Regions from separate parts of the Paenibacillus sp. FSL R5-0527 genome, predicted to be linked through region 1. Evidence: riboswitches for the same ligand, from Rfam matches in the RefSeq annotation. Region 1 holds a riboswitch; each other region holds the start of a gene.
The links. Region 1 has a riboswitch for cyclic di-GMP ahead of NYE69_RS16665 (transglutaminase-like domain-containing protein). Riboswitches for the same ligand answer to the same signal wherever they lie in the genome.

Region 1 (8,085 bases):
CGTCAGCCTCACAAGTGCGGGCGCCGCAGGAACCGGCAACGCAGACAGCGCCCGCGCAGACACCGGCCGAGCAGTCAGCCGGCTCACAGGTGCCACCGTCGCAGGACCCCGCTCCGCAGGCGTCAGCCTCACAAGTGCGGGCGCCGCAGGAACCGGCAACGCAGACAGCGCCCGCGCAGACACCGGCCGAGCAGTCAGCCGGCTCACAGGTGCCACCGTCGCAGGACCCCGCTCCGCAGGCGTCAGCCTCACAAGTGCGGGCGCCGCAGGAACCGGCAACGCAGACAGCGCCCGCGCAGACACCGGCCGAGCAGTCAGCCGGTTCACAGTTGCCGCCGTCGCAGGACCCCGCCCCGCAAGCGCCGTCCTTGCAGGTGCCGCCGTCACAAGGACCGGCCTCCCAGGAGCCGACCGGCATGGACGTTCCGCCGAAAACGCCGGACAAACCGGAGTAAGTCATTATTCGCTGCAATCCACCAAAACGGCAAAAGCTTTCCCCGTTCCACTAGTTGGAGCGCGGGAAAGCTTTTTGCATAAATTGACGGACTTTTTGGCTAACTAAAAAGCGGCTTCGAACGTCCTATGGTAAGATAGTTAAGATTTTATGAGCAGAAGGGGTTTAAACTTTGAAATTTGAAACGTATTTGTTCCCTATTTCCTATGCTTTTATGGCTTTTCCTTTCGCCGCGCTGCTGTTCACGTTGCCTTTTCTCGTCGTCCAGTACCGCCGGCACGGGTATATCAACAAAGTGCGGGCGTTCGTCCTGTACCTGTTCCTGCTGTACTTGATGAACGCCGCGTTTCTGATCATGCTGCCCTTTCCTGCCACGCGGCACAATCCGCCGCTCGCCCAATCGGCTGTCCAGCTCGTTCCGTTTCATTTCATCCAGGATATCCTGAAGGAGACCAGCGTCGTTAAAGGAGAGCCTTCAACGTATTGGCGGCTGCTGAAGGAGCGGGCTTTTTTGCAGGTGGCCTTCAACGTCCTGTTGACGGTGCCGTTCGGGATGATCATGCGTTACTACTTCCGGTTTGGGCCGATTCGCTGCCTGCTGCTGTCCTTTTTGCTGTCCCTGTTTTTTGAAGTGACGCAGCTGACGGGCATATTCGGCATTTTTGACAACGCCTACCGGGTGTTCGATATCGACGACCTGATGACGAACACGCTTGGCGGAATGATCGGCTTTCTCGCCGCCGAATGGCTGTCGCGCTTTTTGCCCAGGATCGAGCATCTGGACCGGGGTGTGGATTTGTCCGCCAAAAGGGTGAGCTACACCCGCCGCGGTTTGGCCTGGATGTTTGATGTTGTCATTTGCGCGGTGCTGTTGGCCTTCTGCCACGTGCTGCGGATTCCGGGGGCTTATTTCATCGCGACAGGTCTTTACTTTATGCTGCTTCCATACCTAACCGGCGGCTGCACCTTCGGCAAATGGCTGGTTCGCATCAGGATCGAGGAAGGGGAACCGGCGGAAAAGCGGGATGCCGATGCGGGTTACGCAGCCCAATTGACCCGGGGCAGAAATAAGCAAGGTGATGAAGCGCGGCCGGGAGCCATGTCGATCATCGTCCGCTACGGTCTGCTTTATTGGGGGATCTTCGGCATGAACCGCTTGGTTGCTTTTCCTCCCGGATCGTTGCCGGAGGGAGCAAGGGCGTTATTGGCCATGCTGGTTCTGCTGATGGATATGGCGTTTTTCATTCACGTCGTCATTCAAGTATTTCGCAAAAACTCCACGCTGTTCTACGAGAAACTAAGCCGGACACAGCACAGGATATTATGGAAAAGCGCCGCCTCGAAATCGGAGGGGAAATAAGGTTTTCCTGGGTTGCCTGTTTTTCCACAACGTGGAAAAATAATTGCTCCCGGCCAAGGAAATATTTTTAAGCAGAGGGACAGCTTCACCATTCCATAAAAAGAAGGGGATTCGATGAAGATGTTAGACGAAGCCCGAACCTTTGCGCCGGGAGATATCGTTTACGTGTTTTACCGCAACCCGCATACCCAGGACGTCGCCAACATCCAGGAGGCCGCGGTGGTCAACAACCCAGAGCGGCCGGGGGAGCTCGCCGTTTTTTTGTACGAAACCTATTACCCGTTGACCAGTGAAATGGCCGTATACGCATCGGCGGATGAGGCGGAGCAGGCCTACAGCTACTACTTCGAGGACGCCGCCGAGGGGAGCCTGGAATGAAGCCGTTTGTTCCCAAGCTCGTTTACTTTGAGCCGGACGCGCTGGATTATCCGCTCGGTCAAACGCTGTATGACAAATTCAAGGACATGGATCTCGACATCCGGTACACGACTTCCCACAACCAGGTCAGAAACCTGCCGGGCGAAAGCGATCTGCAAAAATACCGGGTGGCCAAGTCCACGCTGGTCGTCGGCATTCGCAAAACGCTGAAATTCGACACATCCAAACCTTCGGCGGAGTACGCCATCCCTTTTGCCACCGGATGCATGGGGCATTGCCATTACTGTTACTTGCAAACGACGATGGGGAGCAAGCCGTATATCCGCACTTATGTCAACGTGGAGGAGATTTTGGACGCCGCCGACCGGTATATGGCCAAGCGCGCCCCGGAATACACCCGTTTTGAAGCTTCCTGCACTTCGGATATCGTCGGCATCGACCATCTGACCCATACGCTAAGGCGGGCGATCGAGCACTTTGGACAGTCCGAGTACGGCAAGCTGCGGTTCGTCACGAAGTTTCATCATGTCGATCATTTGCTGGATGCGAGGCATAACGGAAAAACACGGTTCCGGTTCAGCGTCAACGCCGATTACATCATTAAAAACTTCGAACCGGGCACCTCGCCTTTGGAGCAAAGAATCGAAGCCGCGGGGAAGGTAGCCCGGGCCGGATATCCGCTTGGCTTTATCGTCGCGCCCATTTACATTCACGAAGGATGGGAGGACGGGTACCGCCATATGTTCGAACGGCTGGATGCCGAACTGCCGGCCGAGGCGAAAGAGGACCTTACGTTCGAATTCATTCAGCACCGCTTCACGAAACCGGCCAAACGGGTGATCGAGAAAAATTACCCGATGACCAAGCTGGAACTGGATGAAGAAAAACGCAGATACAAATGGGGCAAATACGGCATCGGCAAATATATCTATCCGAAAGAGGAAGAGAAGGATTTGAAAACGCATCTGTTCGGTTATATGAAAGATTTTTTTCCGAAGGCGAAGCTGGAGTATTTTACCTGACCGGCGGCCTGCCGGACGCCGGAGGATGGCGGTGCAGCTTACGGCGCCTGAAGCTCCGCGTAATATTCGGCCAAAAACCGGCCGAAGCTGCGGGCCGCTTTGGGGAGATACCGCCGCTCCAGCCAGGCGATCTTGAAGACGCGCCGGCATACGGGGCTTTCGAGGCGCAGCATTTTATAAGGCGGCGTCTCGTCTCTGCGGCATGCGGGCATAAAAGCTACGCCAAGTCCGGCCTGCACCAGGCTGCCCAAAGCGGACGGTTCGTCCACCTCGCAGACGATGTTCGGCGAAATGCCCGCTTCGCGGCAAAATGACGCGTTTATTTTCCGGAACGGATGGCCGGCTTTATACTCGATGAAAGGCTCGCCCGCCACCTCCTCCAGACGGATGCTGCTGCGCCGTTCCAAGGGATGGCCGGGCGGCACCGCCAAAAACACCTCGGCGTCCAGCACCGGCTGCTCGCGGATATCTGGATGATCGATGGAAGCGGCGGTGAAACACAGATCCACCTCGCCGTTTTCCAGCAAATTTACCAACTCCTCCATGGAAGCGGGCGGCGTTTGCAAAATGCGGAAATTCACTTCCGGATGCTCAGTCCGGTAGGCGCTTATAGCGGAAGTAATCCGGCCCAGGTTGTTCGTCGCCAGATGAATGCTTCCCCGTTCGGTTCCCGCCAGATCGGCGACTTCCTTCCGGCCTTCCTCAAGCACGTTCAGCGCGAGATCCACCTTTTTCAAAAACGCTCTGCCGAAGTGGTTGAGCCGGATTTGCCGGCTCTGCCGGTCAAACAGCGGCACGCCCAAATCCTGTTCCAGGCGGGCGATCGTTTTGCTTAGCGCGGGCTGGGCGATATGAAGCTCCTGCGCGGCTTTTGTCATATGCTCCAAGCGGGCGACCGTCTGAAAATATTGCAGCTGCAGCAATTCCATACCGTTCATTCCTTTCTATCAATATACTTCAGTATATGATTTTATAATTAAATATATATTTTTAATTATCAATATGCAAATATAAAATATCTCATAACAAAGGTTTTTCAGGGGGCATGATTTGTTATGAGAAAGCAGGCAGAGGGTAATTCAGCCGAAAAGCTGATCCGTATTTTGGCGTTTACGATGGTGCTCTCGTCGATGAGCGCCACGATGTTTAATATCGTGCTGCCGGAAATTAAAAACGAGTTCCAATTATCCGTGGCACAGGTTAGCTGGGTATCCACCATTTATATGCTGATCTATGCGATCGGATCGGTCATCTACGGGAAATTGGCCGATGTATTCAGGTTCAAAAATTTAATCACGTTTGGCTTGGCCGTGTTTTGTCTGGGCTCGCTCGCCGGACTTGCCGCCCAGGCGTTTTGGATGGTGCTGGCCGGGCGGGTTTTGCAGGCGGCGGGAGCGGCGGTCATTCCGGCGGCGGCGATGATCATTCCCGTCCGCCACTTTCCGCCCGAACGCCGCGGATACGCGCTCGGCATCACGGCAACCGGACTGGCTGTCGGGGGGGCGATCGGACCGGTCGTCTCGGCGCTAATCGTCAGTCTGGTCGATTGGCGTTGGCTGTTTTGCATGCCGATGCTGATGCTTGTCGCCTTGCCGTTCTACCGCCGTTATTTAAGCGAGCAGGCGCCCAAATACGGCAAAGTCGATTGGCTGGGGGCCGGTCTGCTTGGCGGTGCGGTTGCGTTGCTGCTGCTGGGCGTTACTTATGGCCGAGTTACCTTCTATCTGGGCAGCCTGCTCCTGTTCTTGTTGTTTTTTATCCGCAACCGGACTGCGGCTCATCCGTTCGTGGATCCGCAGCTTTTCCGCAACAGAAGTTATACTCTGGGGCTGCTCATATCCATACTGGCGATGGGGATCGGTTACGCGCTCCCGTTCTTGACGCCGCAGCTGTTGGCGGATGTCAACGGACTTGCCTCGGGCTGGATTGGCTTCGCTATGGTTCCGGGGGCGGCGGTGTCGGCTGTTCTGGGCAGAGCCGGAGGCAAGCTGGCGGATGCCAAGGGCAACCCGTTTGTGTTTTGCACCGCGTCCATGCTGCTGCTGGTTTGCTTTACCCTGATCTCGATCTTCGCGGGAGCGGCGGTCCCCATCATTGCAATATTATTGATCCTTGGCAACGTCGGACAGATGTTTATGCAAATTGCCTTGACAGGCACGATTTCGCGGACGCTGGCCAAGGAACAAACCGGGGTTGGCATGGGGCTGTTGTCGATGTCGAACTTTCTTTCCGGCGCGGTGGCGGCCGGCGTCTACAGCAAGGCTGTGGATCAAGGCGGCAGCGTGCATTGGAACCCGCTAAACCTGTTTGCGAATTCCGGCGTGTACAGTAATATCTATCTCATTCTCGCAGCTTTGGAGATGATTATGGTACTTTTTTATTATTTTTACTTTTTGCGAAATGAACGGCTCCGACTGCAAAGTTCGTCTCTCAACTGAGACTAAAGTCGCAAAAAAATATTAAAAATTTTAGATTTTTTCGTCTTGTAGGGCTAACAAATGACGCCTGCGCTTCCGATAGAGATAAAGAAAGACATAAAACTTTACACGATAATGGCAAACCTGTCGAAAGGCAGGGACGCAAAGCTACAGGGCCTGTAAATTTTTTACTGGCAGCCAGTTACCGAAGGAGGTTTTATTTTTTATGCGTAAATTGATGTTTGCAACGTTGACCCTCGTACTTTTATTTGCCGGTTTCGGCGGAACAGGGGCGCGGGCGGCCGAACTTGAGGGCTGGCTCAATAAGGACAACCTATCTCGGGGAGCGGTCACCATTCATTACGACGTGAAGCTGAATGTCAAGACCAAGCTGGTGATCGAGAAAGGGAACAACAAGTATACCTATAATCTGACCTACGGTGCCCAAGAAGAGACGTTCCCGCTGCAAATGGGCAACGGGGATTACACGATCAGCCTGTTGGAACAGATTAAAGGGACTACGTACCGCCTTGTCCAGAAGGATACGGTGAAGCTTGATTTGCAGGATGAGACGCCGGTCTATCTAAGTTCGACGCAAAATGTGAATTGGAATATAGACGGTCTGGCGGCAAAGAAGGCGGCGGAGCTGACGAAAGATGCGGCTACCGATGAAGATAAAGTGAAGGCCATTTATAATTACATCATCAGCACCATCAAATACGACGACAGCCTGGCGTTTACCGCTACATCGAATTACCTGCCGAATATCGAGCGTACCTTGACTGCCAAGAAGGACACCTGCTACGGCTTTTCCTCCCTGTTTGCGGGGATGCTGCGCAGCGTTGGGGTTCCGGCCAAGCTGGCGATGGGGGCTTCCGATTATGTGAAAACGTATCACGCCTGGAATGAAGTTTATATGAACGGACGCTGGGTGGTTATCGACACGACGGCCGATGCCGGCTGGAAGGGAACGACGACCGCTTTTACGATGATCAAAGATGCTTCGAAATATAAGGCGGACAAGTTATACTAAGCCAATTCAATAATAAGACGAATAGGAAAAAAAAGAGCCTTGAACGACTGTTCAAGGCTTCTTTGTTTGGGCGGGATATGCTAATCTTCTTATTAAGGGGAAGAGTAACCAAGCGGGGGAGTCTGGCTCTTATGAGAGTAATACTTGTGGATGATGAACAATTGGCCTTGAATTATATGGAACGGTTATTGTTGAAGCTTGCCGACGTGGAGGTTGTCGGGAAATTTACCGATCCCGTCAAGGGGATGGGCGAAATTCTCCAAGAGCGTGTGGATGTGCTGTTTTTGGACATCAGCCTGCCGGAAATCAACGGTATTGAACTGGCGGAACGGATTTTGGAAGCAAGACCGGAGATACATATCGTTTTTGTCACGGCGTATGATGAATATGCCATAAAAGCCTTTGAGTTAAACGCTCTGGATTATGTGCTCAAGCCGATCAGAGCCGAGCGCCTGGCCAAAACCGTGGATCGGATTCAGGAGCGGCTGAAAGCGGGACAGGAGCAAGTCTCCGGTTCCGAACAGGATATCAAAATATGCTTGTTCAAGCAGGTAACGGTGGAGGCGCGACATGGACAGCCGACCCTTCTGCAGTGGCGCACAACAAAGGCGCAGGAGTTGTTTCTTTATCTCTTGCAGCACCGGGGAAGGTTGGTCCGAAAGTCTACTTTGATCGATGTCTTATGGCCGGAATACGAGACGGACAAGGTCAACTCGCAATTATATACGTCCGTGTACCATATTCGGAAAACGCTTAAGCCTTACGGAGATCATTTTCAAATTGTGAATACGATGGAGGGTTACATCCTGAATACCCATCAGGTCCGCTTGGATATCGACGATTGGGAGGCCAAGCTGGCTGCGCTGCCGGCCGTGTCCGGCGATTCGCTGGACGCATATTTGGAGACGATGAAAATCTACACCGGAGATTATCTGCAGGAATACGATTACTGGTGGACGGAAAGCGAGCGCCAGCGGCTCAAAGCCATTTGGCTTCACACTTCGCTGGCGATCGCCGATTGGTACCTCGGGCAAGAGCTTTGGGAGAAGGCGGGAGCTTACTATCACAACATCCGCACCCTTCATCCCCAGGAAGAGGCGCCTTATTTTGCCCTCATGAAAATATACGCACTGCAGCAGAACTTTGCCATGGTGCACCGTCAGTACCGCGAACTCGCAGCCGTACTGAAGGAGGAACTGAACGTGGAGCCCAGCCACTACATAACGGAATGGTATGGACAATTTACGGAGAAAGCGGGACAGGCACGTTAACGCCGCCCGCTTCCGGCGTTTTTTTATCATAGAACAAGCAATCTTGACCGGCCGTTGGCCGGTTTTTTTGTTCAGAATTTGTATAGACCTCGCGCGTATACTCCGAATGAACCATTTCAGTCGAATTTTCTGCAGCCTTTTCGCAACGTT
Region 2 (8,085 bases), 1.9 Mb from region 1:
CCTTATATATACTCGCGGGCCTCCTTCTCTCGCTGCCGCTTGCGGATCTTCCCGCGGAACTGGCCGGATGGGCTTTGCGCGGCTGGATCGCCGCGATTTCGATCGCGTCCATGCAGCTTTTCTTCTCCTTCAGGATACGCAGCTTCGCCCTTCCCGTCGGCATCAGCATATGCTGCTCCATGCTCGGTCTCGGTCTGTATATCCTAAACATGAGGTTCTTTTTCCCGTTTAGCTTGTTGACAACCGGCATGGGCGTATTGGACCAAAATGGGCTAACAGGGCCGGAAAACGGACTGTTCGTGTTCATCAACGCGGTTTATATTTCCGTATTTTCAGCCATGGCGATACACCGGCTGCGGACAGCGGATGTCGTCGCCGCATAGAAACGGGGCCTTTCGATAAGAAAGGCCCTCTGGTTTCTTCATTTAAAAGGTTTCAACCGCCCAATCAACCAGTGCGTCAAACGTCCATTTAACGCCGTTGACCGCCTTTTGCAGCGGGGTGTATCCGTTCGAGAACAGCACTTTGCCCGGCGGCTCATCCGTGCCGCTTTGCCCTGCCTCGGAAACAATCACATCGTCAAACACACCGTCGTACACCGGGTCTTGGCTATGCTCCTCGCTTGCCGAAGCTTCCAAAGCCAAACCGCCTGCGGCAAGCGCAGACGCGATTTGGATTTCCGGCGCGGCGGCCGCCCCGTCGACCTGCAGGGTCAACCCGCTGCCGGCGACCGCCACCTCCAGCTTGCGCCCAATCGCCGTCTGCTCCGATACGCCTTTTAAACTGCCGAGGTCCCGGGAAATCAACGTCTTTTCCTCCGTTTGTCCGGGCTCTTTTTGCACGACGCGAAGCAGGTTGTCTTCCACGACCACCTTTACGTAAGCATCGGCCTTGCGGTCGTACCGCAAATATACCGATTGCGAGCCGATAATGTTCCCCGCAATCTGCAGCGATACCTTCACATTTTGATAGCCGTCGCTCCCTTTAAGATAAAGCAGGCCTTTACCGCTTTCCGGGGAGGTCAGGATGATGCGGTTGCCCCTGAATTCAGCGGCCCCGCCAAGCAATTGCCAATGATCGGCCCGCTTCTTGTCGCCTTGATAGAAATCGTAAGATTCCCCGGTGTCCCCCGCGATTCTCATCAACAAATGGTTGCGATACCAGCCGGGGGAAGGCTGCAGCCGCGTCAAATCGTACAAATCGCCGCCGCTGTCATTAAAGGCTTGCCCTTCGCGGTTAAAGTGCATTTTAAACAGCCGTTCGATATTCTGGGAATTCACGTTTTCCACCAAAGGATTCATTCCGTTGTGCAGCGAATTGGCGTGCATGATCATGTACACGTTCGGAACGAATCCCAGCTTATCCCGATAAATCTGCTCCATAAGCCGGTAGTCTTGGTTAATGCGCGTTTCCATTTCCCGGCGGTTCTCCAAAGGCACCTTATCGGCGTCGCGGATGAAGTCCATCAAATAGTGCGTATAGTAACGCGCCTCGTCTTTATTCTTAAACTGCTGCTCGGTTTGCGTTCCAACGTACCGCCCGTCCTTGTCAAAAATATTGATATAGGTCAAACGGTAACCGTTGCTCCCCAATTCCCAATACCCTTTGCGCGTCAGCTTAAGCAGCTCCGGCCCCGCCAGAAATTTCGGGTCCGCGACGTCCAGCCGGTCGGCGTAGGAAAGCATCGTCGCTTTATAATTGTATTTTTCCAGCAGGGGCTGGGCGAACAAGGCGGAATCGCTGCGTCCGTCCTCAAAGCTTAGATACACTGCCCTTGGGGGCAGCGGCTTGCCGTGCTCGTAAAAATCAAGAATATCCTGCTGCGAAACCGTGACATACCCGTTTTGCCGCAAAATTTGCAGTTGCTCGTCCAGACGGCTTTTGGCGATCAGACCGCGCGTTCCGGTTCGATCCACTCCATAATAGGACAAGGCGATAAATCCCCGCGTTTGCTGCCAGGCCGCTTTGTCCGGCTCCCGGTAACGGTGGATTCCCGCCACGGCATGCACCAGCAGCACCAGCACCATAGCCAGCACCACAAATTGAACGGCCGATTTGACCGCTTTGTTCCGCTCTTTGCGTCCGACATCAAGCGCCTTGCGCGGCTTGTTTTTTCCCATAGTCAGTCAACCTCACTGTATGAACCCTTGTCCTTGTGGGAATCATTAAAAAGATTTTTAAACAATGATCTTCTCCGTTTGTTCGCTTTGCGGCTTTCTTTTTTGGCTCTGGCCTCAACATCCTGCGGCGTTTCCCGCGTACCCCAGGTGGATTTCCAGAACGTGACCCAGGCGACCGGCATTTGCCAAAGCAGCACCAGTTCGTAAAAAACACAGAATACCAAGCCGAAAATCCAAAGTTTGCTTTTACGGAACAACAGATGCGCAAAGCTCATCAATAATGCCATCAATATAAGTCCCATCAAAAATGTGCCCGGAAAAACGCCGTAAACGAGCGGCACATACACGAGATTGTACAACACAACGATCGGAGCGGCGATCGGAACGATCAGGCCTATGTAAAAAAACAGCGCCATGAACGGTTCTTTACGCCAGATGAACGTCCCGGCGCGCAGCGACTCCCGCAGCCAGGAGCGCTTCCAGCGCATCTGCTGCTTCAGGAAGACGTCCAGCTTGGACGGCACGATGGTGGAACAAATCGCGTTGTCCTGGTACCCCGTCCGATGGGAGCGAAGAATGAAGTTGGTCATGCTGCGGTCATCGCCGAACGTGGCCGGCTGGCCGAGAAATTTCTGGTTCAACCAGGCGTCCGCGTATTTGAGCACCAGCTCTTTCCGGTAACATGACAGCGGACCGGATAGACAGGTAACGCTGTCGAACCAGGATTCCGCCGCTTTCATGATGCGAAACGCGATATAATAGCGCACCGTCTGCAGCTTGGTAATTGAATTCGTATATTTGTTTTCCACGTCCGTCCGGCCGGCCACCCCGCCCATTTTCGGATCTTGAAACGGCTGCACGAGGTGAAGGATGGCGTCCGGCTCCAAAAAGCTGTCCGAATCCACGAACACGACCAAATCGTGCTTGGCCATCTCCACGCCTTTGACCAAAGCGACCCGCTTGCCTCCGTTCTCCGGCAAGACAACCAGCCTGAGGCGATTCCGAATGTCAAACCGCTCCGCTTCCTTATGCAGGCGCTCGACGATCTCGTTGATCCGCTCCACCGATCTGTCGGTCGAACGGTCGTCCACAACGATCACTTCCAGCTTGTCGATCGGATACTCCTGATTGATGCAGCTGAGCACGGTGCGCTGAATCCATTGCTCTTCGTTAAAACAAGGGATAATGATCGTCACGCCCGGCGTATAATCCGGATTGACCGGCACGTTGCGGTACAAAGCCCCAAAAAAATACCGCGTCAGCAAAAATACGGCCGCCGTTAGACTGTATAAATAAAGCAGGATATTGTATTTGAAATAGATGATGCTTTCGGCGCGCATCAGCAAAATAATCGTCATGGCGACAAACAGCAAGCCGCTGGCCGTATACACGGAATAGCCCCAACGCCGTTTCTGAAAGTAATTGTAAAGGTTGCTTTCAAAAGCAAGCGCCGCCATTGGCTTCTCCCCGTCCGGCGTATCACGGGTAAACCTGCGAACGACCGATGCTTTTATTTTCACCTTCGACTCAAAACCCTCCGGCATCGTCCCCGGCGGAATGTTGAAGCGCAGCTCGAACACATCGCCTTCACGGCATGCTTCGGCCATCTCCGATTCCAGCTCCACCAGAATCCCCGTTGAAGAAATGTCCGCGGCCATGCCGTTTATTTTGGACTTTGCGCCCGCCTTTTTCCCTTTCTTATCGGCTCCCACGGGCAGCAGCGAGACGGGAAAATCAGCCTCATAGCGCAAGCTGAGCAGACGGGGCATCTTATTGTCGCCATGATCGGCGGATTCACCGGACCCATCGTCCTTTGACCGCAACATGCCTCTGCGGTCCGACGCTTTGCGGATGTTCTCCGGATCGGGGACATGGGCAAGCAGCCGCCGATCCGCCTTGGGCGTGGAGAGAACTTCAACCGGCTTTTGTTGTGCTTTGTTCTTTTTCCTCAAGTTCATTGCCCCTTAACCTTTAAGATGGGCCCTTTACAGGCTCCAGTAATGATAACCCGAAGCTTCGAATTCGGATTTATCGAACACGGCTTTAATATCGATAAACACCTTGCTCTTGTCCGCCCCGAACAACCGGTCGTAATCCTCACGAGCCATGTTTAGAAATTCCCTGTGAGGCACGGCCAGCACCACCACGTTCAAATCCCGCAAATCGGACAGCTGCGCCAACTCCAATCCGTGCTCTTCGTACACGAGCCGCGGCTCCACCAGCGGATCGCAGACAAGCGGCTGGATATCATATTCCTTCAGCTCTGCGATAATATCCGTGACCTTCGTGTTGCGAAAATCGGGGCAATCCTCCTTGTAGGCCAGGCCGAGGATACCGACTTTCACATCCGACAAATCTTTCCGCAGGCGCATCAGCAGCTTTACGATGCTGCGGGCGACATATTTGCCCATCCCGTCGTTGATGCGCCGCCCCGCGGAAATGATTTTCGAATGGTACCCCGCATCTTCCGCTTTATAAGTTAAATAGTAAGGATCGATGCCGATGCAATGGCCGCCGACCAGCCCCGGGGTGAATTTGAGAAAATTCCATTTGGTTCCCGCCGCGGCCAGCACCGCTTTCGTGTCGATTCCCATCCGGTGAAACAGCATGGAGAGTTCGTTCATAAAAGCGATATTGATGTCGCGTTGGGCGTTTTCGATCACCTTGGCCGCCTCGGCCACGCGGATACTTTCGGCCCGGTAAACCCCCGCCTCGATCACCAGCTCGTAAACCTGGGCCACAAGACCAAGCGTCTGCTCGTCCATGCCGGAAACGATTTTCACGATGTTCTCGAGCCGGTGAACCTGATCGCCCGGATTGATTCGTTCGGGGGAATAGCCGACTTTAAAGTCGACCCCGCATGTAAGCCCCGACTCCGCCTCCAGGATCGGAACGCACACTTCCTCGGTGACGCCGGGATAAACCGTCGACTCGTAGACAACGACCGAACCGGGGCGCAAATGTTTCCCGACCCTCGCACTGGCGTTCTTGACATAAGTAAGGTCGGGCACTTTATCGTTTTGAACCGGCGTAGGCACGGCCAGGATGTAAAAGGAAGCCTCCCCCAGCCTCGCCTCATCCGAGGTAAAGTCAATCGAGCTCGCCTTGATCGCCGCGTCCCCGACATCGCCGGTCGGATCTTTCCCCGCAAGGTAATCGGCGATTTTCCGGGGACTCACGTCAAACCCGATGACGTCAGCCTTGCGGGCAAACGCGACCGCCAGCGGCAAACCTACGTACCCCAGTCCAACGACAGCCAGCTTAGCCGTCCGCTTAGCAATATGTGTGTATAACTGATCAAAATCCATAAATTCAACTCCGTTCATTTCCCGATGAGTATCCATAGTTGCTGAGCAAGCGTTCGTTCCTTATTTCATCCCGTACAGTTCGTCCAGAAGCACAAAGGAATAACCCCGCCGCTTCAATTGGTCGATTACCTCCGGCAAGGCTTCCAGCGTATGGAGACCGTCAAGCATATGCAGCAAAATAACGCTGCCGTTGGTCGTCTGCTTCAGCACCCCGTTTAAAATGTACTGCGCGTCATGGTCGGAATTCCAATCCAGGGTGGTCACATCGTACAAAGCGAGCGTCTTATACCCCGTGGCCGCGATCACCTTGGCCGTCTCCTTGTTGATCTCCCCGGTTGGAGGCCTGAACAGCATCGCCGGCTGCTGCTGAATCGCTTCGGTGATGATGCGGTGCGCCTTGACCACTTCTTCCTGCAGCTCGTCGGGCGGGATTTGCGTAATCACGGGATGGCTGTAGGTATGATTCGCCACAAGGTGACCCTCTTCGACGATAGCTCTGGCCAGGTTCGGGTTGTTCTCTACGCCGTTGGCCCGCAGAAAAAAGGTCGCTTTGACGTCATGATCCTCCAGGATCTTTAATAGGCGAGTAACCGTCAAATCGCTGCCCCAATCGTCAAAGGTCAGGGCGACGACCTTCTTGCCGTGCGGGTTCCATTTGGCGATGTCGCTGGCGTTATAAATCAGATTATAGTCCGCCTGCTCGTAATCGGGATTGATCCGGGCGGCATCGTATCCCGGGATTTGCTCCAGCGGCTTCCGCTCGCCGCCGTCACGCACCAGCTTTGCGAGCGGCACCAATTTATAGCCTACTTCTTTCGCCGCAGCCGCAATATAGGAAATGGAGGAAACCACCTCGGGATTCACGTCTGTATTTAGCGCAATAATGCCGCCGCGGCTAATGTACTTCCGTATGTAATCGCCGATTTCCTTGGCGCTTTGCATGTCGCTGTCCTTCGGATTGATGTTGTAGGAAACGACGGCCTTTAGTCCGGTTTGCGCCGCCACCAGGCGAACGTCTTCGCTCATACGGGCCCCCCGGGTCCGGACGAACTGCGGCTGCATGCCTGTCGCGTCGGCAATCAAACCGTTGGTACGGTTGATTTCTTTATAAATTTCCTCATAGCTTAAGGTCGTCAAGTCGGCGCGCGTCAACGTATTGTTCTCCACCTCGTGGCCGCGGCTGGCCAGTTCCTTGACCAAATCCGGCTCTTCGGCCGCCCGCATGCCCGGGACAAAAAACGTCGCCTTGATATGATGCTTGTCCAGTTCATCCAATAAGCGCTCGATCGTCTCGCGGTCGCCCAAACCGTCGAACGTTAGGGAAAGCTCCTTTTTGGCCGTATAGACAAAAGACAATGTTTTGCTCGGTTCCCCCGTATATCGGGCAATCGGCTGCTGCTGCAATGAGGCGGTCTGCGCCCCGGACATGGGGGAGGCCCCATTCCCATTGTCCGCCTGCGGACTGGCCCCGCTGCAGCCGGCCACCCAAAACGCTAGCAGAGCTGTGACTAATCCGATCCGAATCGACCGGGCGCCGTTTCCTACCATCGAAATCATTAGTTCACCTTCTTTTGTGAAAGTTAATTTTTTCCAATCAAAATCTTCAAAATAAAAAGACCGCCATACTTACATGGCGGCCGGACAATCATAGCGCAGCTTGCACCGCAATTCTCACCGCGGCTTGCGCACGCTTTAGACTCCAAACTTTGCGTCCTATCCTTTCGAATAGTTTGCCTTTGACTTCGCTTTATTTAATTATTCAAATTTATTATAATCGACTCCGGCTGGAAATCAATCCATAGTTTATGAAAAAAAGCGGATTCACAAAAAAATATTCAGGAATGGGGACCCGTTTCTTTCCATGCCAAACAGCCTAGAAATGGAGCTTAAAGAAGCGCGCCGATAAGTCTGCGGTGCTCTTTTGTATTGCTCCGAGATAATCCAGCAGAAAAATAAAGGCAAAAAATGTTGCTATTCCGGCGATATCCGTTCATTTGGGAGAAATAGAGGTAATTTATGTCGTTATTTTGAAGGGTAGGCGGTTTGTCGTTCCAGTGGGCGGCGGTAGAACCAAAACAAGGGCGCCTGCTCCTGACGGAGAAGGACACCCTTGTTGGTCGATCCGGTTTTCATTAAATTATTCGGTGCCAAGGAAGATATAACGCGCCAGTACGAGCACGGCCAGCACCCACATCAGCCAATGGATTTTGACTTTGTTTTTGGTGAACAGGTTGTTGAATCCGCCCAGAATGACGTAAGAGACCAAACCGGCGGCGATCCCGTTGGCGATGCTTCCGGTAAAAGGCATCAATACGATCGTCAAGAACGCCGGGAATGCATGCAGGAAGTCATCCCATTCGATCGATTTGACCTGGCCGATCATCAGCACGCCGACGATAATCAGCGCCGGAGCCGTTGCCGCGCTCGGCACAACACCGGCCAGCGGCGCGATGAACAGCGCCAGGAGGAACAAGATCCCCGTCGTTACCGAAGTGAGCCCGGTGCGTCCGCCTTCGGCCACACCAGCGGTGCTCTCTACATAGGAAGTGATCGTGCTGGTGCCAAGAAACGCGCCCGCGCTGACGCCAACCGCATCCACCAGCATCGCCTTGCCGATTTTTTTCTCGCCTTCTTCTTTGTTTTTCATCAAGCCGGCG
Region 3 (8,085 bases), 2.2 Mb from region 1:
CACCTTCACGTTCATGCCGTCGATAATCGCCAGCGTCAGCGGAATGCGGATCGTAATCGTCGTTCCTTCGCCTGCCGCGCTGTCCACCGACACATTCCCGCCGACGCTTTCGATATTGCGCATCACGACATCCATGCCGACCCCTCGCCCGCTATACTCGGTAATGACCTCTTTCGTGGAGAAGCCGGGGAGAAAGATCAAGTTGTAAATCTCGCGGTCGCTCATCTCCGACTCGTCCTTGAACAGCATTTGCCGCTCGCGGGCGCGCTGTAAAATTTTCGCTTTGTTCAGCCCCCTGCCGTCGTCGCGCACGATAATGAATACCTCGTTGCCGACGTTTTTCGCTTCAAGGGTCAACGTCGCGGATTCTTCCTTACCTGCCGCCAAGCGTTCCTCCGGCGTTTCGATGCCGTGGTCGATCGCGTTCCGCACAAGGTGCATGATCGGATCGGAGATGTGCTCGATGATGTTTTTGTCCACTTCCGTATCCTCGCCAAGCAGTTCCAGCCGGACTGACTTATCCTGTTTTCTGCACATATCCCGTACGATGCGGTTCATTTTTTGGAACGTATTAACCAGCGGCACCATGCGGATCGACATGACCTTGTCTTGGATTTCGCCGGTGATCTTCCGCAGATGCCGAGCGGCCTTCTGAAACTGTTCAAGCTCCAGTCCGGCCAATTCCGGGTTTTGCGTGACCATCGATTCGGCGATGACGAGCTCGCCGACCAGGTCCATCAACTCGTCGAGCTTGGCCAAATTCACGCTGATGAAACTGGAATGCTGCGAGGCATTAGCTCTGGCAATATCCTGCGTTTTGGCCTCCGGCGCCTGCGAAGTGCGGGCAGCCGCTCCCGGCACCTGGGAGGGTTCGGCGGCGCCCGGCTCGGAAGGGGAGGCTGGTGCAGCGTCCGTAGAAAGTGCTGCAGCGTGCGCTGCAGAATGTGCCGCCGTAGACTCTCCTGTTCGCGCTTCCGCTTCGGGTATCGGCTGAAGCGTCTCTGCCGCGGCGGCCGTCTCAGCCTCAGGCTCTGCCCGGCTTTGTTCCGGCAAATTGATCATTTCCAAATGCTTTAAGGATGGCGCCTGCGACAGGTAAGCAGCTACCGTGTCCGCGGATTCGCCGTTCCGGAACAGAATTTGGAAGCCCTGCTCTCTTATGAGCGAGGCTGTTTCGGGATTTTCGGCAATGTCCTCGGGCCAGTAGGCGAATTGCTCGGTCATTTCCTGCAGGCTGTGAACGACTTGATATGCCCGAACATTCTCCATGTTGTAATCGTCATCAAAATAAAGAACGGCTTTTAAATGAGCCCCGGAAGCGGAATCCTCACCGTCCTGACGTTTGCCGGTCTCGGGGCCTCGAAGAGGGGAAACAGCCGGCCCGGGATGCTGTGCGGCTTTTAGTTCTTCCAAATATCCGGTAATGCTGCTTTTCAGCGAAGATGCGTCCCCGTCAGGAGAATCGCCCTGCCTGATCTTATACAGCTCAAGCTTAATGAAATCGCCGCCCTGCAGCACCAGCTCGGACAACGCCGTGCAATCGGCCAAGCGGGGCTGATGTTCGCGGATAAACGCAAACAGATCTTCCATGATGTGCGACAAAGCCGCGATGTTATCGAAATTCATCATCGTGGAGGAGCCTTTGATCGTGTGCATAATGCGGAAAATGTCGTGGATGGCGGCGGACGGAAAAGCGTTAAGCTCTTCGCATTCCAGGATGATCTGTTCCAACTGCTCGAGCAGCTGCGAATTTTCGTGAAGATAGACCTCTAATAACGGATCGCTATTTTCTCGTTCTGCCATAAACTATCTCCCCGTTTTACATAATTCGACATTATTGATGCTTTTTCGACAAATTTCAGACATAAAAAAACTCCTTCTTCATGAACCTTCTAGCGAAGAAAGAGAACCCGAAGAAAGAGAGGACGCCTATCCAACTATAGAAACCCGGCTGCCGTAGCTGTTGCTGGTACTTTAGGCCCGTGGCTTTGCGTCCTTGTCTTTCGGCAAGTTTGCCCTTCTAGTCTTTGCTATTTTTTAGTTGGTTTCATACTAACACGCCTGAGCAGGCTGTGTAAATACTAAAAACGGCCGGTCTGAGCCGTGAGAAAGCCCGATTGACCGGCGAAATATGCAGCCGTTTTTCCAGCCGGAATCACGGCCAGGCCTTAGGTAATCCGACGCAGTTCCGGGCAGTTTTAAGGAACTTCAGGGACAGCTTCAGGAGCTTCAGGACGGATTCAGGACGGATTCAGGGCGGATTCAGGGCGGATCAGCGAAGCCACAAACAGCCCCGGCGAAACCTCATTGGATATATCCAATTAAAATGGAAATTCAATCGTAAATATGGAGGCTTGATTGGATACTTTCCAATAGATGAGACTCGGCAAGGTGCAAAATGGGCGATTTAAGCGAAGTTTATTGGATACTTCCAATGTGAGTTCAAAATTGTGTTTGATTTCCGTCAATCTATTGGATTTTTCCAATGGATACGGCCCATCGCTGCATACGCAGCCCATGCCGTCAGTCCCACTACGAATAAGGCACAGACAGGAATAAATCCCCGCCCGGCTGGCACGGCAAAAAGCCGCCGAATAAACTCGGCGGCCCTGCTACGATCTTATCGGCCCTACACTCTAATGCGCGTTTCCGATGGCAATCCACATGACGAAGCCGTAGTGGACATGGCTTTCCTTCAGCCTGGAAATCGTAATGACGGCCGATTCCTGAGTTTGTTCGCTTAGCGTGGCGTAAAAAGCCGAATGGTTCGTCATTGCAACGATAACAAAGTTAGGATTAGCAAACGGCTCTTCAAATTCAACCTTCACTTGCGTTTCGGCCTCATCGCGCTGCAACAAAAACGCCGACATTCCAAACAGCTGTTTGGCCGGCTGGTCCAGCAGCGTCTGGACCGGAGTAAAGGCAAGGTGCTCCGCGCCGACCGCGCCGGTTTTCAGGTGGCGCGAGGCAATCGCTTCATCGGCAAGCTGTGCGCTGCCGACCGCCGCGTTTGCAATATGCCCGCTTTGCACCGCTCCCTGCTGCAGATGCTCGCCGCCGACCGACTCCTCGGCCAGAATGTCGGCATCCACAACACCGGCCTGAAGGTGTACCCGATCTATCGACAATGGCTGAATGTCCTCGCCACCGATCCCTTTTTCCGGCAGCAGCCCGTTTCGCTGCAGTTCAGCCGACAGATGCCAGACATCGATCGACTCGGGGCCGATGTGACGCGATGCGATTGCCGCTTCCTCGATATGCCGGCCTTCCACGCTCTCCTTCGCCAGATGCAGTGCCCGCACGGACTCAGGAGCCAAATGAGCGCTCTGCACCGACTCTGCGGCGAGATGCCCGCTTTGCACCGCTCCCCGCCGCAGATGCTCGCCGCCGACCGACTCCTCGGCCAGCACCTCGCCGTCTACGGCTTCAGCCTGCAGATGCGCCCGGCCTATCGACAGCGGATGAATATCCTCACCGTCGATCCCTTCTTCCGGAAGCAGCCCGTTTCGCTGCAGTTCGGCCGACAGATGCCAGACATCGATCGACTCGGGGCCGATGTGGCGGGATGCGATCGCCGCTTCCTCGATATGCCGGCCTTCCACGCTCTCCTTCGCCAGATGCAGCGCCCGCACGGACTCAGGGGCCAAATGAGCGCCCTGCACCGACTCTGCGGCTAGGTGACGCGATGCGATTGCCGCTTCGCCAATATGCCGTCCCTCTATGCTCCCCTGTGCCAGATGCTGCGGCCCTACGGCTTCAGCGGCCAGATGAGCGCTCTGCACCGACTCTGCGGCGAGATGCCCGCTTTGCACCGCTCCCCGCTGCAGATGCTCACCGCCAACCGCTCCCTCGGCCAGCACTTCGCCGTCCACGGCTTCGGACTGCAGATGCGCCCGGCCTATCGACAGCGGATGAATATCCTCTTCTCCGATACCGTCTGCCGGCAGCAGACCGTTTCGCTGCAGTTCGGCCGACAAATGCCGGACATCGATCGACTCGGCGGCAATGTGGCGGGAAGTGATCGCCGCTTCGCCAATATGCCGCCCCTCTACGCTCCCCTTCGCCAGATGCTGCGGCCCTACGGCTTCAGCGGCCAGATGAGCGCCCTGCACCGACTCCGCGGCGAGATGCCCGCTTTGCACCGCTCCCCGCCGCAGATGCTCGCCGCCAACCGCTCCCTCGGCCAGCACCTCGCCGTCCACGGCTTCAGACTGCAGATGCGCCCGGCCTATTGACAGCGGGTGAATATCCTCACCGTCGATCCCTTCTGCCGGCAGCAGCCCGCTTCGCTGCAGTTCGGCCGACAGGTGCGCACTCCCGATCGCTTCGCGCGCAATGTGGCGCGATGCGATCGCCGCTTCCCCAATATGCCGCCCCTCTATGCTAGCCTCCGCCAAATGCTGCGGCCCTACGGCTTCAGGAGCCAGATGAGCGCCCTGCACCGACTCCGCGGCTATGTGACGCGATGCGATCGCCGCTTTCCCAATATGCCGCCCCTCTACGCTCCCCTTCGCCAGATGCTGCGGCCCTACGGCTTCAGCGGCCAGATGAGCGCCCTGCACCGACTCTGCGGCGAGATGCCCGCTTTGCACCGCTCCCCGCCGCAGATGCTCGCCGCCAACCGCTCCCTCGGCCAGCACCTCGCCGTCCACGGCTTCAGACTGCAGATGCGCCCGGCCTATCGACAGCGGGTGAATATCCTCACCGTCGATCCCTTCTGCCGGCAGCAGCCCGCTTCGCTGCAGTTCGGCCGACAGGTGCGCACTCCCGATCGCTTCGCGCGCAATGTGGCGCGATGCGATCGCCGCTTCCCCAATATGCCGCCCCTCTATGCTAGCCTCCGCCAAATGCTGCGGCCCTACGGCTTCAGGAGCCAGATGAGCGCCCTGCACCGATTTCGCGGCAATGTGGCGGGATGCGATCGCTGCATCCTCGATGTGCCGTCCCTCTATGCTCTCCTTCGCCAGATGCAGCGATCTTACGATCTCGGGAGCCAAATGGGCGCTCTGCACCGACTCCGCGGCGAGATTCCTGCTTTGCACCGCGCTCCGCTGCAGATGCTCGGCACCGACCGACTCCGCGGCCAGCACGTCGGCATCCACGGCTCTGGACTGAAGATGTGCCCGGCTTATCGACAAGGGATGAATATCCTCCCCGCCGATCCCGTCTGCCGGCAGCAGCCCGCTTCGCAGCAGTTCGGCCGACAGGTGAAAGCCTTCGACCGCTTCGGGTGCGAGATGCCCCGATGCGATCGCCGCTTTGCCGATATGCCGCCCCTCTACGCTGGCCTCCGCCAGATGCTGCGCACGTACGGTCCCGGAGGCCAAATGATCGCTTTGTACGGCCTCGGCGGCGAGATGTCCGCTTTGCACCGCGCCCCGCCGCAGATGCTCGCCGCCGACGGACTCTTCCGCCAGCACGTCGCCGTCCACGGCTCCGGACTGCAGATGCACCCGGGATATCGATAACGGATGAATATCCTTTCCATCGATCCCGTCTGCCGGCAGCAGCCCGCTTCGCAGCAGTTCGGCCGACAGGTGCTCACTCTCGATCGCTTCGGGCGCGAGGTGGCGCGATGCGATCGCCGCTTCTTCGATATGCCGCCCCTCTACGCTGGCTTCCGCCAAATGCAGCGAACGTATGGCCTCAGGGGCCAGATGCGCGCTTCGCACGGCCTCGGCGGCGATATGCCCGCTTTGCACGACGCCCCGCTGTAAATGCTCGCCGCCAACCGACTCCCCGGCCAGCACATCGGCATCCACGGCTCCGGACTGCAGATGCGCCCGGCCTATCGATGAGAGTTTTACATCCTTCCCATCGATTCCGTCTTCCGGCAGCAGCCCGCTTTGCTGCAATTCGGCCGACAAATGCCAGAAGTCGATTGCTTCGGCCGCAATATGGCGGGATACGATCGCCCCTTCACCGATGTGCCGGCCTTCTACGCTCTCCTCCGCCAGATGCTCCGCTTGCACGGCCTCTTGCGCCAGGTGGTCGCTCTGAACGGCCTCACTGGCGATGTGGCCGCTTTGCACCGCCCCTTTTTGCAGATGCTCCGAACCGACCGCTTCCCCGGCCAGCACATCGGCATCCACGGCCCCGGACTGCAGATGCGACCGCTCGATCGACAGCGGCTGGATATCCTCCCCGTCGACACCGTCTTCCGGCAACAGTCCGCTTTGCTGCAGTTCGGGCGACAGATGCCAGAAGTCGATCGTTTCGGGCGCGAGATGGCGCGATGCGACCACCGCCTCGCCGATATGCCGGCCCTCGACGCTTTCCTCCGCCAGATGCCGCGCCTGGACCGCTTCGGCGGCCAATTTTCCGGCCGAAACGGCGCCATCCTGCAGCACCCGCGGCGAAACGGCTCCGGAAGCAAGATGATTCTCGTCAACGGCATGCGTTTGCAGATGCGCCGAAGAGACAGCGTTATCCGCCAGATGCAAGGGCAAAACCGCACCCGGGGCCAGACACTCCGACTGCACGGCGCCCGGAGCCAGATGCCGGGGCTGGATGGCCTGCGGGGCGATTTTTGCGGCCGTCACGTTGCCGTCGGCCATTTTGGCGGTGGTTACCGCCAGATCGCCCAGTTTGTCGGTCGTAACGCTTTCCGGCGACAGCTTCAGGGACGTGACCGCATGATCCTGCAAATGCGGAGAAAAGATCGATCCGGCCCCCAAATGCTCCTCCCGGATAGCCCCGTTTTGCAGCAGGCTGCCGTCAATGCTCTGTTTGGCCAGATGAATGTTTTGAATCGCCCCCGGGGCCAGATGCTCCGACGATACCTGGCGAGGGCCGATCGCGTATCCCGTCACCGCGCCCGGAGCCAGGCTGCGGCTGGTCACGCTGTCCTCCGTGAGCTTGTCGGCGGTGACGCTGCCGGGCTGAAGGTGGGCCGCCGTAACCGCCCCCTCCGCCAGGTGATGTCCGGCAATCTCGCCGACAGCCAGCTTTTCTCCCGTGACGGCCCCATCCGCCAGATGCCATTCCTGGATAGATTCCGGCAACACATGCTCCCCTTGGACCGAGGCAGGCGCCAAATGCATTCCTGTGACGGAAGATGGCGCCAGCTGCGGCGAATGGACCGCGGATTTGGCCAGATGGCGGGTCTGCACAGCCTCGTCGGCGATTTTCCCCGGCAAAATGCTTTGATCGGCGATTTTGGACGAAGTGACGGCCTGTTCGACGATTTGCGCGGTGCCGATGGATTGATCGGACAATTTCGTGGACAGGATCGATTTGTCGGCCAAATGCCGGCCTTTAACCGAACCGTCCGCCAGTTGCTCCGCTCCGACGCTGCCGGGCTGCAAATGGGCAGTGCCGACGCTTCCCGAGCGAATATGGCGGGATTCGACCGCCTGGTCGCAGATATGGCCGGTGCCGACGCTTCCCTCCCGCAGCTGCTTGGTACCGACGCTGGCGGGAGCCAGCATCTCGCCGCCGATCAGTCCGGGAGCGAGGTGGCTGGCGGTTATGGTGTTTTTCGCCAGATGCCGGCTTTCCACCGCGCCTTCCCGCAGCTTGGCGCTCGTCACAGCGCCGTCGCGCAGCTTGGACGTCGTAACCGATTCATCGCCCAGTTTGGAGGTATCCACGGCTCCGTTCGCCAGGTTGACCGATTCGATCGCCCCGCTGCGGATTTTTTCGCTTGTCACCGCTTGATTCTGAATCAAATTGGTCGTGACGATCCATTCGCTTAAATGCCGGCTTTCGATGGAACCGTCCGCCAGCTTCTCCCCGGCGATGACCCGGTCGGCCAATTTATCCGAGGTGATGCTGCCGTCCGCCAGCTTTTCCCCGCCGACGGAGCGATCCTTGATCGCTCTGCCCTCGATCGCGCTGTCCACCAGATGGCTGCCGGTTACGGACAAAGGGGCAAGCTTGCTCGAAGTGACGGCTCCGTCGGCCAATTTGATGGTGTCCACTGCATAATCGGCGATCCAGGCGGTACCGATGCTGCCGCGCATAATCCGCGAAGCGTCGATCGTATGGGGCGCGATTTTTTCCCCGGTTACCGCCGCATCCATAATATCATCCGTATAAATAATTCCCAGTTCCTGTTTCAGGACGTTTTTATCTACCGGTTTG
Region 4 (8,085 bases), 2.0 Mb from region 1:
GCCGATTTTCGGAAATCCGTTTCTCCATCTGTAATCGTTTTCAACCATACCTGTCCTGCCTCCTTGGCCTTGGAATATGGTCTCATTTTAAAATGAGCTAACCGGCTTCGTGAACCTACTATATTGCCTTATTCGCAGCACAAAACCGCAAAAAAGTGAACCTCTCCCGCAAGCCCCGTTCATCCGCCCCGGCATAGCTTCCAAATAGCGCATCCATTGAAAATATGCGGCCTGCCACAAGCGAGAATTTCGCGTTCCGTACACTAGTGATCCTCTCAGCCCGTCGCTACCCCATCCTTCATTGGAAAAATCCAATAGATTGCCAGATATCCAACGACTTTTTGACCTCTCATTGGAAATATCCAATAGATTCCGCTCTAATCGTCTGTATTGCGCCATGCTGGGATTCATCTATTGGAAAAATCCAATCAAACTGCTGCATCCCCACTTCATTTCTGATTCCATTGGAGATTTCCAATCAGAACGCCCGGCCAGGCAGACCGCGAAAACCTTAAACCGCCTCCCGATCATATCGGCTTGTTGAAATGTGAAGCCTACGGTCCAGCTTTTTTTTCCAACCTCACCCGCTTGGGATATAATAGGCGTATCCATCCGATCGTGGGGGAGGAACCCTAGCGTGCCGAAAATCGAAATTCCGCATCGCAAAAGCGACCGTTTTCGCTTCAAAAAAACGCCCGAGCTGCTGTTCGCCGGCCAAGTCGTCGATGAGCGCCGATTTTACGCCCCGCCGCAGATCCATGATTTTTGCGAAATTATTTATATTGTGGAAGGTGCCGGAGAATTCCGGATCGCGGGCAAAACGTACGAGGTTCGCCCCGGGGACGTGGCCGTATACAACGCCGGCGTACCGCACGAGGAACGCTCGCTGAGCCCGGAACCGTTCAAATTGATTTACTGCGGCTTGAATAACGTGCATATCGAAGGCGTCCCGCAAGGGCAGCTGCTTCCCGCGTACGTGGAACCGGTCATTCCATGCGAAAAATACGCCTACAAAGTGGAAAGCTGCCTGTCCGAAATGCTGCAGGAGTGCGATTCACAGGTACTGGGCTACGAAACGCTCAGCAACAACCTGTTGATGTCGCTCATTACGCTCCTGTACCGGATCGTCGACGTCAAACATCCGTTTGACCCGCTCAAGGACAAAAACGAAATCACGGTCCGGACCAAGCAATTTATCGATAAAAACTACACCCGCAGCATCACGTTAAAAGAAATCGCCGACACGCTGTACGTCAGCCAGCATTATTTATCCCACCTGTTCAAAAAGGAACTGGGCGATTCGCCCGTCAACTACCTGATCACCCGTCGCATCGAAGAGGCCAAACGCCTGCTGTCGGATAGCGACGCGCCAATCCATGAAATCGCTTCCCGCGTCGGGTATGGGAATGACAAGTATTTTTCCATGCTGTTCAAAAAAGTGACCGGCCAATCGCCCAGCGCCTACCGGGACGCGGAAAAGCAAAAACGGGACGGGCGTTGAGCACCGGAAAAGTAAAAGCGCGATGAGCGTTCCGAGCGTTGAGCAGCGGAAGTGTGCGGTAAAACGCAGAATCGGAGTAGTCCACTAAACCGTAGCGACGGATTTGTCCGCTAAACCATCAAGTGGGGGCGCAGGATAAGCCGAAGAAAAGTTGTTCTCTTACGTTGGGTATGGGGGATAGACGGGGATAAAGAAGAGACTAGAGCGGTATGCGAACTGCTGCGAACTGCTGCGAACTGCTGCGAACCTGCTACGAACTGCTACGAACTGCAAAAGTGCAGGCGATTTTCGTCGAAACTCCTCGAAACGGGGGGTTCAAATGCAAATGTGCAGTTCATATCCGGTCAAAAGAGACTTTTTTATCGAACGGCTGTAAATCAAATGCATTTTTGCATTTCGCTTGCTCGAAAATGGCGGTTTGCGGAAAAATCAAATGCATTTTTGCATTTGGTCCCCTCCGTTCGCACGGTGCCAGCAAAAAAGCGCGAGCCGACAAAAGTAATGTCCCCCGGCTCTCCAGAAGCGGATTGGAACCCCTGCCAGGACAGCCTTTATTGGAATAAGTGAACGCCGTACACTGGCGCGCAGGCGTTTCTTATGCATCGTAAAACTCCTGAACGAGCTCCTGAATCGCCCCGCGGACAGTAATCTTGCTTACTGCAAACTCCTGCTCAAGCTGCTGCTCGGAGGGGATTTCGTCCCCAGCGGGTAAACGCCGTGGAGAATCCGCTCCTTGATGATGTTTTTAATTTGCAAATATAACGGTCTATCTTTACAGGCAAACTCACGACCCTGTTTACCTACCTTTCCACATCCCCGGGGAGGATTGCTCCATCCCCCGGTGGATTTCCGCCTCCGCCGCCATTGGGGTGTCGCCCGGCACGGTATGCGCCAGTATCCCCGCTGCGGCCGCAAACCGGACGGTTTGCACAGGGGCGAAGCCCTCGTGGATGATCCTGCTGGCGAAGCCCTCCAGCTCGCCGTGGATGATCCCGCTGGCGAAACCGTCTCCCACCCCATTCTATTTTTCCGTCCACGACGTCGATCTTTTCTCCGGTCCCCCGTTTAAGATGGCGGAGAACGAATCTTTCTTTCACTTTACTCGCCTCTTTTGGATAAACGTTATAATGTTTAATGGCGAATCGATATGTTCATTAGAAAGTGCGTCGTGAATATTCACGACGCACTTTCTATTTTTACTTTATTGTCAGTTCGTATAAATGTTTTTTTCCTTCATAAGTAAATTGAATTTCCCCGCTATCGAATTCGAAATCCCTAAGTATCTCTTTCTGACCGGTTTTGGTGTTATAGACAAATGCTTCATTGGTGTAACTCCCATCCGGATTGCCTGGCGTAGTGTAAACGCCCACGTACAAACCTTCCGAATTATCTATTGTATAATGATAAAATCTGCCTCCAGAGGCATGAAATTCTTCGATGACCTTGTTGCTGCTTGGATCATTAACATTCATTGCCCATAATTGTTGTCTTAGAGGCTGAGCGCCACCACGAAAATCGGAAACGGTATGATATAAAATCGTATCGTTTACGGCAAATAAGTCATCAACTTCGACATCGGCTTCGCCATCTTTGAGGGGGAGGGTTAGAAGTTTCGTCGATGTGTTGATATCCAGCGTATTATCTTTTGCATTACTTAGATATATACTAAAAGGCTCGGTAGGATAGTACTCTGGATAACTTTCCGTATCAGGACGCTGCTCTAGCGTAGGCGCAGGAATCCAGACCATTCCTTTGGGTGTTTTAACGGCAAAGGTATATTTCTCCGCATTTTCGTCTTTTACTGCCACCTTATAAATCTCGCCATCGACATCGAGACTGATTGTTTTTTGAGATCCCTTACTATTATCAGTTGCAGGGCTGGTTTCATTTTTCGTTTGAGTAACTTCTGTTTTTGTTTTTTCCGTGGAAGCAGGCGCGCTTGTTATATTCCCGCAAGCCGATAGAATCGCCGAACAAATCATGATACCTATTACAAACTGGAGTGCCTTTTTGTTCAATACATTTGAGCTCCTTTAACCAAAATTTCATGCGCTTCTTTTATTGTATAACAATGCTACACTAGTTCTGTGTCATTTCTGCTATTTAATGTTTGAAATTATTTAACCATTGAAAAAAGAGGAACACCGTTTGTCTTTTTACGATAATATCCCAAAAAAAGTATGCCCTTTCTTTGTGAATATTTCCCATTTTTTAGAAGATTGGATTGTCTATACTGTGATTATTTTATCTATTACATTGTTGACAAGTGCTTTTTTTTGAAATATATTGAAATTGTTTGATAGGATATTAGTAATATTTTACTACGAGCAGGTCTTTTTAACTATAATCGAATATTCGGCACACTAATCGAAAGATTAGGTCGCAAAGCCTTGGAGTCTAACAATTCGACAAGCGAATTAATGACCGTCCGGCTGCATAACAATGAATACTATTGTTTATGCAGCCTTTTTTATTTTCACCTCGTTCTCAACGGATTTTTCCGTGAGATATATAATATACCCAAAGCAAGGAGGGTAGAAAATTAGTGCCTGAAAGGGAGGAATTCTATGAAAAAATGAGGAGGAACCAATGAAACGCGGGTTAAAAATAATATTGTCCTGGATTTGCATGTTTTCGCTTTTTGCCAGCCCCCTGTCCGTCTTCGGCGCAAGTTTGGGGGACCCCGTCTGGCCGAATCCCGGAGCCATTCAATTGAGCAAAACCGCCCAACCTACAGGGAGCCCTGGCGAATGGGAAATTACGCTCAAGGCTGAGGGAAAAAACGTCCGGACAAGCTCGGACATCGTGCTGGTCATCGATAAGTCGGGGAGCATGGACCAGCGAAGCGGATGGTTTACACCATCGAAGATGGATAACGCTAAAGATGCCGCAAAGAAATTTGTGGATAATTTGCTGTTACCAAACTCTTCCACCCAAATCGCTGTGGTCTCATTTAATAAATCCTCTACCCTTGTCTCAGGTTTTAAAGGTGCTGGCAATAAGAACGCTTTGAAAAATGCCATAGAAGGTATTGAACCGACCGGCGGAACGAATATCCAGGCGGGCTTGAAGAAAGCTAGTGACCTGTTGGCGAACAGTATCGCGCAAAACAAAATAATCGTGTTGTTAAGCGACGGTGAACCGACATTCAGCTTCAAGGGAACACATGCTGAAGGATTCAACTGGCCTAACAGCAGCAACAACTTTTCGATTACGAGTTTTGATTACGGAAAAACCCTTGGGACAGGTGCAGATTTTACTTTTAAAAACTATGATTGTAATATCTTTGGTTTTAACTGTAAAAACGACACCTACAACATTAACAATTATCAAGTCAAGGATAACGGCATCGGTACCATTTCCGAAGCAAAAATCGCCAAAGATGCAGGGCTCAAGATCTTTTCGGTAGGCTTGGAAGTTTCAAACAACAGCAACGCGATAAATGTGTTAAAAGACATTCAAAGCGAAGGCTACTTCCCTGCCAACAGCGATGAATTGAACACGATTTTCCGCGAAATGGCCGGAAAGATTTCCTATGCGGCTCAAAATGCCAAAGTCGTTGATCCGATGGGAGACATGTTCAATCTCAAGAAACAAGGCGAACAAGTCAGTCCTCAGGATTATTCCGCATCGCAAGGTACGGTAACTTGGAACGCCGCAACCGAGACATTTACTTGGGACGTCGGCAATATCGCCGAAGGTGAACCTGCTACATTAACTTACAAAGTGGTCTTGGACCAATCCAAAAACCCCGTTTCTAATGTCCTCTATCCTACGAACGGCAAAACGACAATCGAATATACGAATGTTACGGGCGAGAAAGTTTCGAAGGATTTTGAGGTGCCGAAAGTAAGCATCGGCAACGGTTCCATCCTCATGAAGGGCTATAAAGTCAATGCGAGCGGCAAGCCTGTCAATGCCGAAGGCGTTGAAGTGGAAGGGCCGGAATTCGCGGAATCGCTTTATAGCGAGTACTACAAGGATCAAAACGGGAATGAGGCTTTGCCGATCGGGGCTGCGGAATATTCCGTATCGGCCAAAAACATTGCCGGGTATCAGTTGAAGGTAGGAGAAAATCCTGTTAGCATCCGGCTTACCGCTACCAATCCGACACCGACAGTTTGGTTTGGTTATGAGGAAGCGGTTGAACGGACAGTTACCGTTCATTATTTGGAGCAGGGAACAGAAAAGGAACTCGCTCAATCAATTACGGTAAAAGGTGTCGCTGGGCAAAAAGTAACTCTAACGGCTGTCGAAATTCCGGGCTACACTCCGGAAAACAAAACTGCCGAGTACACGATCAAAGCCGAGGGCAATAACGAGTACACCTTCTACTACGTCGCTAATAAGCAGAGCGTAGAAGTGCAGTATCTCGAGCAAGGCACCAACAAGAAACTCGCCGACCCAACTACGGTTGAAGGCGTGACCGGGCAAACGCTCGAGCTCAAAGCGATCGGCATCCCGGGCTACACCCCGGTGGAGCCAACTTACAACTATAAGCTTGGCGTGGAAAATGCTCCGCATATCTTCTACTACACACCGAGCGAACAAACCGTTACAGTGAAGTTCGTGGAGAAGGAATTGGGGAATGAACTGATCGAACCTCGCACTGTGACGGGACACACCGGCGAAACTGTAACTCTGACGGCAGCTGAAATTCCGGGCTACACTCCGGAAAACAAAACTGCCGAGTACGTGGTTAAAGCCGAGGGCAATAACGAGTACACCTTCTACTACGTCGCCGATAAGCAAAGCGTAGAAGTACAGTACCTCGAGCAAGGCACCAACAAGAAACTCGCTGACCCAACTACGGTTGAAGGCGTGACCGGGCAAACGCTCGAGCTCAAAGCGATTGGCATCCCGGGCTACACCCCGGTGAAGTCCAGCTCCAGCTACAAGCTCGGCGTGGAAAACGCTCCGCATATCTTCTACTACACAGCCAACGCCACCGAACCGGATGACAGCAGGACTCTGACCGTCAGATACGTGGATCAACAGACAGGTAAAGACTTGCTCAATCCAACTGAGCGTTCGGGCAAAGTAGGCGAAAAAATTACCCTGACGGCCAAAGATTACACAGACACCGTTACGGGGGCGGTTTACAAACCGCACGCTTATGAAGTGCCGTACACCTTCACGGAAGATCAGGTGCAGCAATTCGTATTCAAGTATGCCCAAGGCAATACCGGTCAGGAGCGTATTGTAACGATCCACCATGTGGACCGCGAGACCGATGAAGAGCTTATCGAGCCAACGGCTTCCAAAGGTATCGCCGGAACGAATTTGGTCTTTTATCCTGAACCAATTTCAGTGACCGATGTCGTTTATTTCCCGGAACAAACCAAATACGACATTAAAATTACACTAGAAGCTGGACAGGAATATACCATCTACTACGTTAAAGGCGAACCGGCTGAACTGGCACAGGTCACCGTCTCTTATCGCGATCGAGAAACAGGTAACGAGTTGGCCGCACAGGAGATCTACAAAGGCCGCATTGGTGCCGGAATAGAGCTCTCCGCTAAACAGGTAGAAGGATATACTCCGGAAGTTGCAAACCACACGCATACTTGGACCGACGATCCGAATCAGACTTATGTCTTCTATTACACGAAAAACGCACCGGCGGATCGGCAATTGACCGTCAAGTATTTGGAAAACGGCACAAACCGGCAATTGGCGAGTCAGACCACAGTATCCGGCAAACCGGGAGAGACGAAAACGCTGACGGCCGTATCGGTATCCGGGTACAATCCGGTGAAAGCAACCGCTTCCTACACGTTTAGTGATCAAGAGGGCCAAGAGTACACGTTCTACTACACTAAAAAATCGTCGGATTCATCCGGTTCCAGCGGATCGGATAATTCGGGAAGTTCAAACCCGAATCCAAGCCCAAGCACACCGGAAGTAGATCCGCTTCCGCCGTTGCCGCCGCTGCCTGCCGTTCCGCCAAAACTGGAAACGGAAAATCATTACGACTACATTAACGGGTATCCGGACGGCACGGTTAAGCCGCTGAACAATATTACCCGTGAAGAAGTCGCGGCGATTTTCTACCGATTGCTCGATGATGAAAGCCGCTCCGCCTACCTGAAAACCGGAAATTCCTTCTCTGACGTTGGAAATACGCGCTGGTCCAATAAACATATTTCGACGATGGAGAATGCCGGAATTATTACGGGATATCCGGACGGCACCTTTAAGCCGGGGCAATATATTACCAGAGCCGAATTTGCGGCGATCGCTTCCCGCTTCGACAAGCTGGACGAACGGCAAAACGATACGTTCACGGACATTACGGGACACTGGGCGGAAAAATATATCGCCTCCGCGGCCAATAAAGGCTGGATCAAAGGCTACACGGACGGAACCTTCAAACCGGACCAATACATTACCCGGGCTGAAGCCGCCAAATTCATCAACAGCGTACTGAACAGAAAAGTCGATAAGGAAGGAATTCATAAGGATACGAAACAGTGGCCGGACAATATCTCCAGCATGTGGTACTACTACGATATTCTTGAAGCCACCAATCATCATGAATACTCCAGAAGCGAATCCGGAGTCGAGGTTTGGAGTGAAGT

Region 2: linked by a shared signal. The riboswitch ahead of NYE69_RS08305 (polysaccharide deacetylase family protein) and the one ahead of NYE69_RS16665 (transglutaminase-like domain-containing protein) in region 1 are both predicted to bind cyclic di-GMP.
Region 3: linked by a shared signal. The riboswitch ahead of NYE69_RS26670 (chemotaxis protein CheA) and the one ahead of NYE69_RS16665 (transglutaminase-like domain-containing protein) in region 1 are both predicted to bind cyclic di-GMP.
Region 4: linked by a shared signal. The riboswitch ahead of NYE69_RS25750 (S-layer homology domain-containing protein) and the one ahead of NYE69_RS16665 (transglutaminase-like domain-containing protein) in region 1 are both predicted to bind cyclic di-GMP.

Annotation. Positions count from the first base shown of each region.
Region 1 is NZ_JBBOYI010000001.1:3,796,743-3,804,827, forward strand. Features, by position in the region: gene NYE69_RS16635 (DUF4349 domain-containing protein) at 1-455, shown strand, start outside; gene NYE69_RS16640 (VanZ family protein) at 669-1,814, shown strand; gene NYE69_RS16645 (transcriptional regulator SplA domain-containing protein) at 1,929-2,192, shown strand; gene splB (spore photoproduct lyase) at 2,189-3,214, shown strand; gene NYE69_RS16655 (LysR family transcriptional regulator) at 3,253-4,143, opposite strand; gene NYE69_RS16660 (MFS transporter) at 4,270-5,652, shown strand; cyclic di-GMP riboswitch class I at 5,759-5,841, shown strand; gene NYE69_RS16665 (transglutaminase-like domain-containing protein) at 5,858-6,664, shown strand; gene NYE69_RS16670 (response regulator) at 6,796-7,935, shown strand.
Region 2 is NZ_JBBOYI010000001.1:1,873,742-1,881,826, reverse strand. Features, by position in the region: gene NYE69_RS08325 (ABC transporter permease) at 1-383, shown strand, start outside; gene NYE69_RS08320 (polysaccharide deacetylase) at 426-2,120, opposite strand; gene NYE69_RS08315 (glycosyltransferase family 2 protein) at 2,123-4,078, opposite strand; gene NYE69_RS08310 (nucleotide sugar dehydrogenase) at 4,106-5,428, opposite strand; gene NYE69_RS08305 (polysaccharide deacetylase family protein) at 5,489-6,985, opposite strand; cyclic di-GMP riboswitch class I at 7,058-7,173, opposite strand; gene NYE69_RS08300 (NCS2 family permease) at 7,566-8,085, opposite strand, start outside.
Region 3 is NZ_JBBOYI010000001.1:6,001,141-6,009,225, forward strand. Features, by position in the region: gene NYE69_RS26670 (chemotaxis protein CheA) at 1-1,803, opposite strand, end outside; cyclic di-GMP riboswitch class I at 1,939-2,027, opposite strand; gene NYE69_RS26675 (WIAG-tail domain) at 2,637-8,085, opposite strand, start outside.
Region 4 is NZ_JBBOYI010000001.1:5,798,981-5,807,065, forward strand. Features, by position in the region: gene NYE69_RS25725 (L-fucose isomerase) at 1-48, opposite strand, end outside; gene NYE69_RS25730 (AraC family transcriptional regulator) at 638-1,501, shown strand; partial or broken gene NYE69_RS25735 (GntR family transcriptional regulator) at 2,106-2,257, opposite strand; gene NYE69_RS25740 (hypothetical protein) at 2,298-2,516, opposite strand; gene NYE69_RS25745 (hypothetical protein) at 2,698-3,519, opposite strand; cyclic di-GMP riboswitch class I at 3,849-3,941, shown strand; gene NYE69_RS25750 (S-layer homology domain-containing protein) at 4,091-8,085, shown strand, end outside.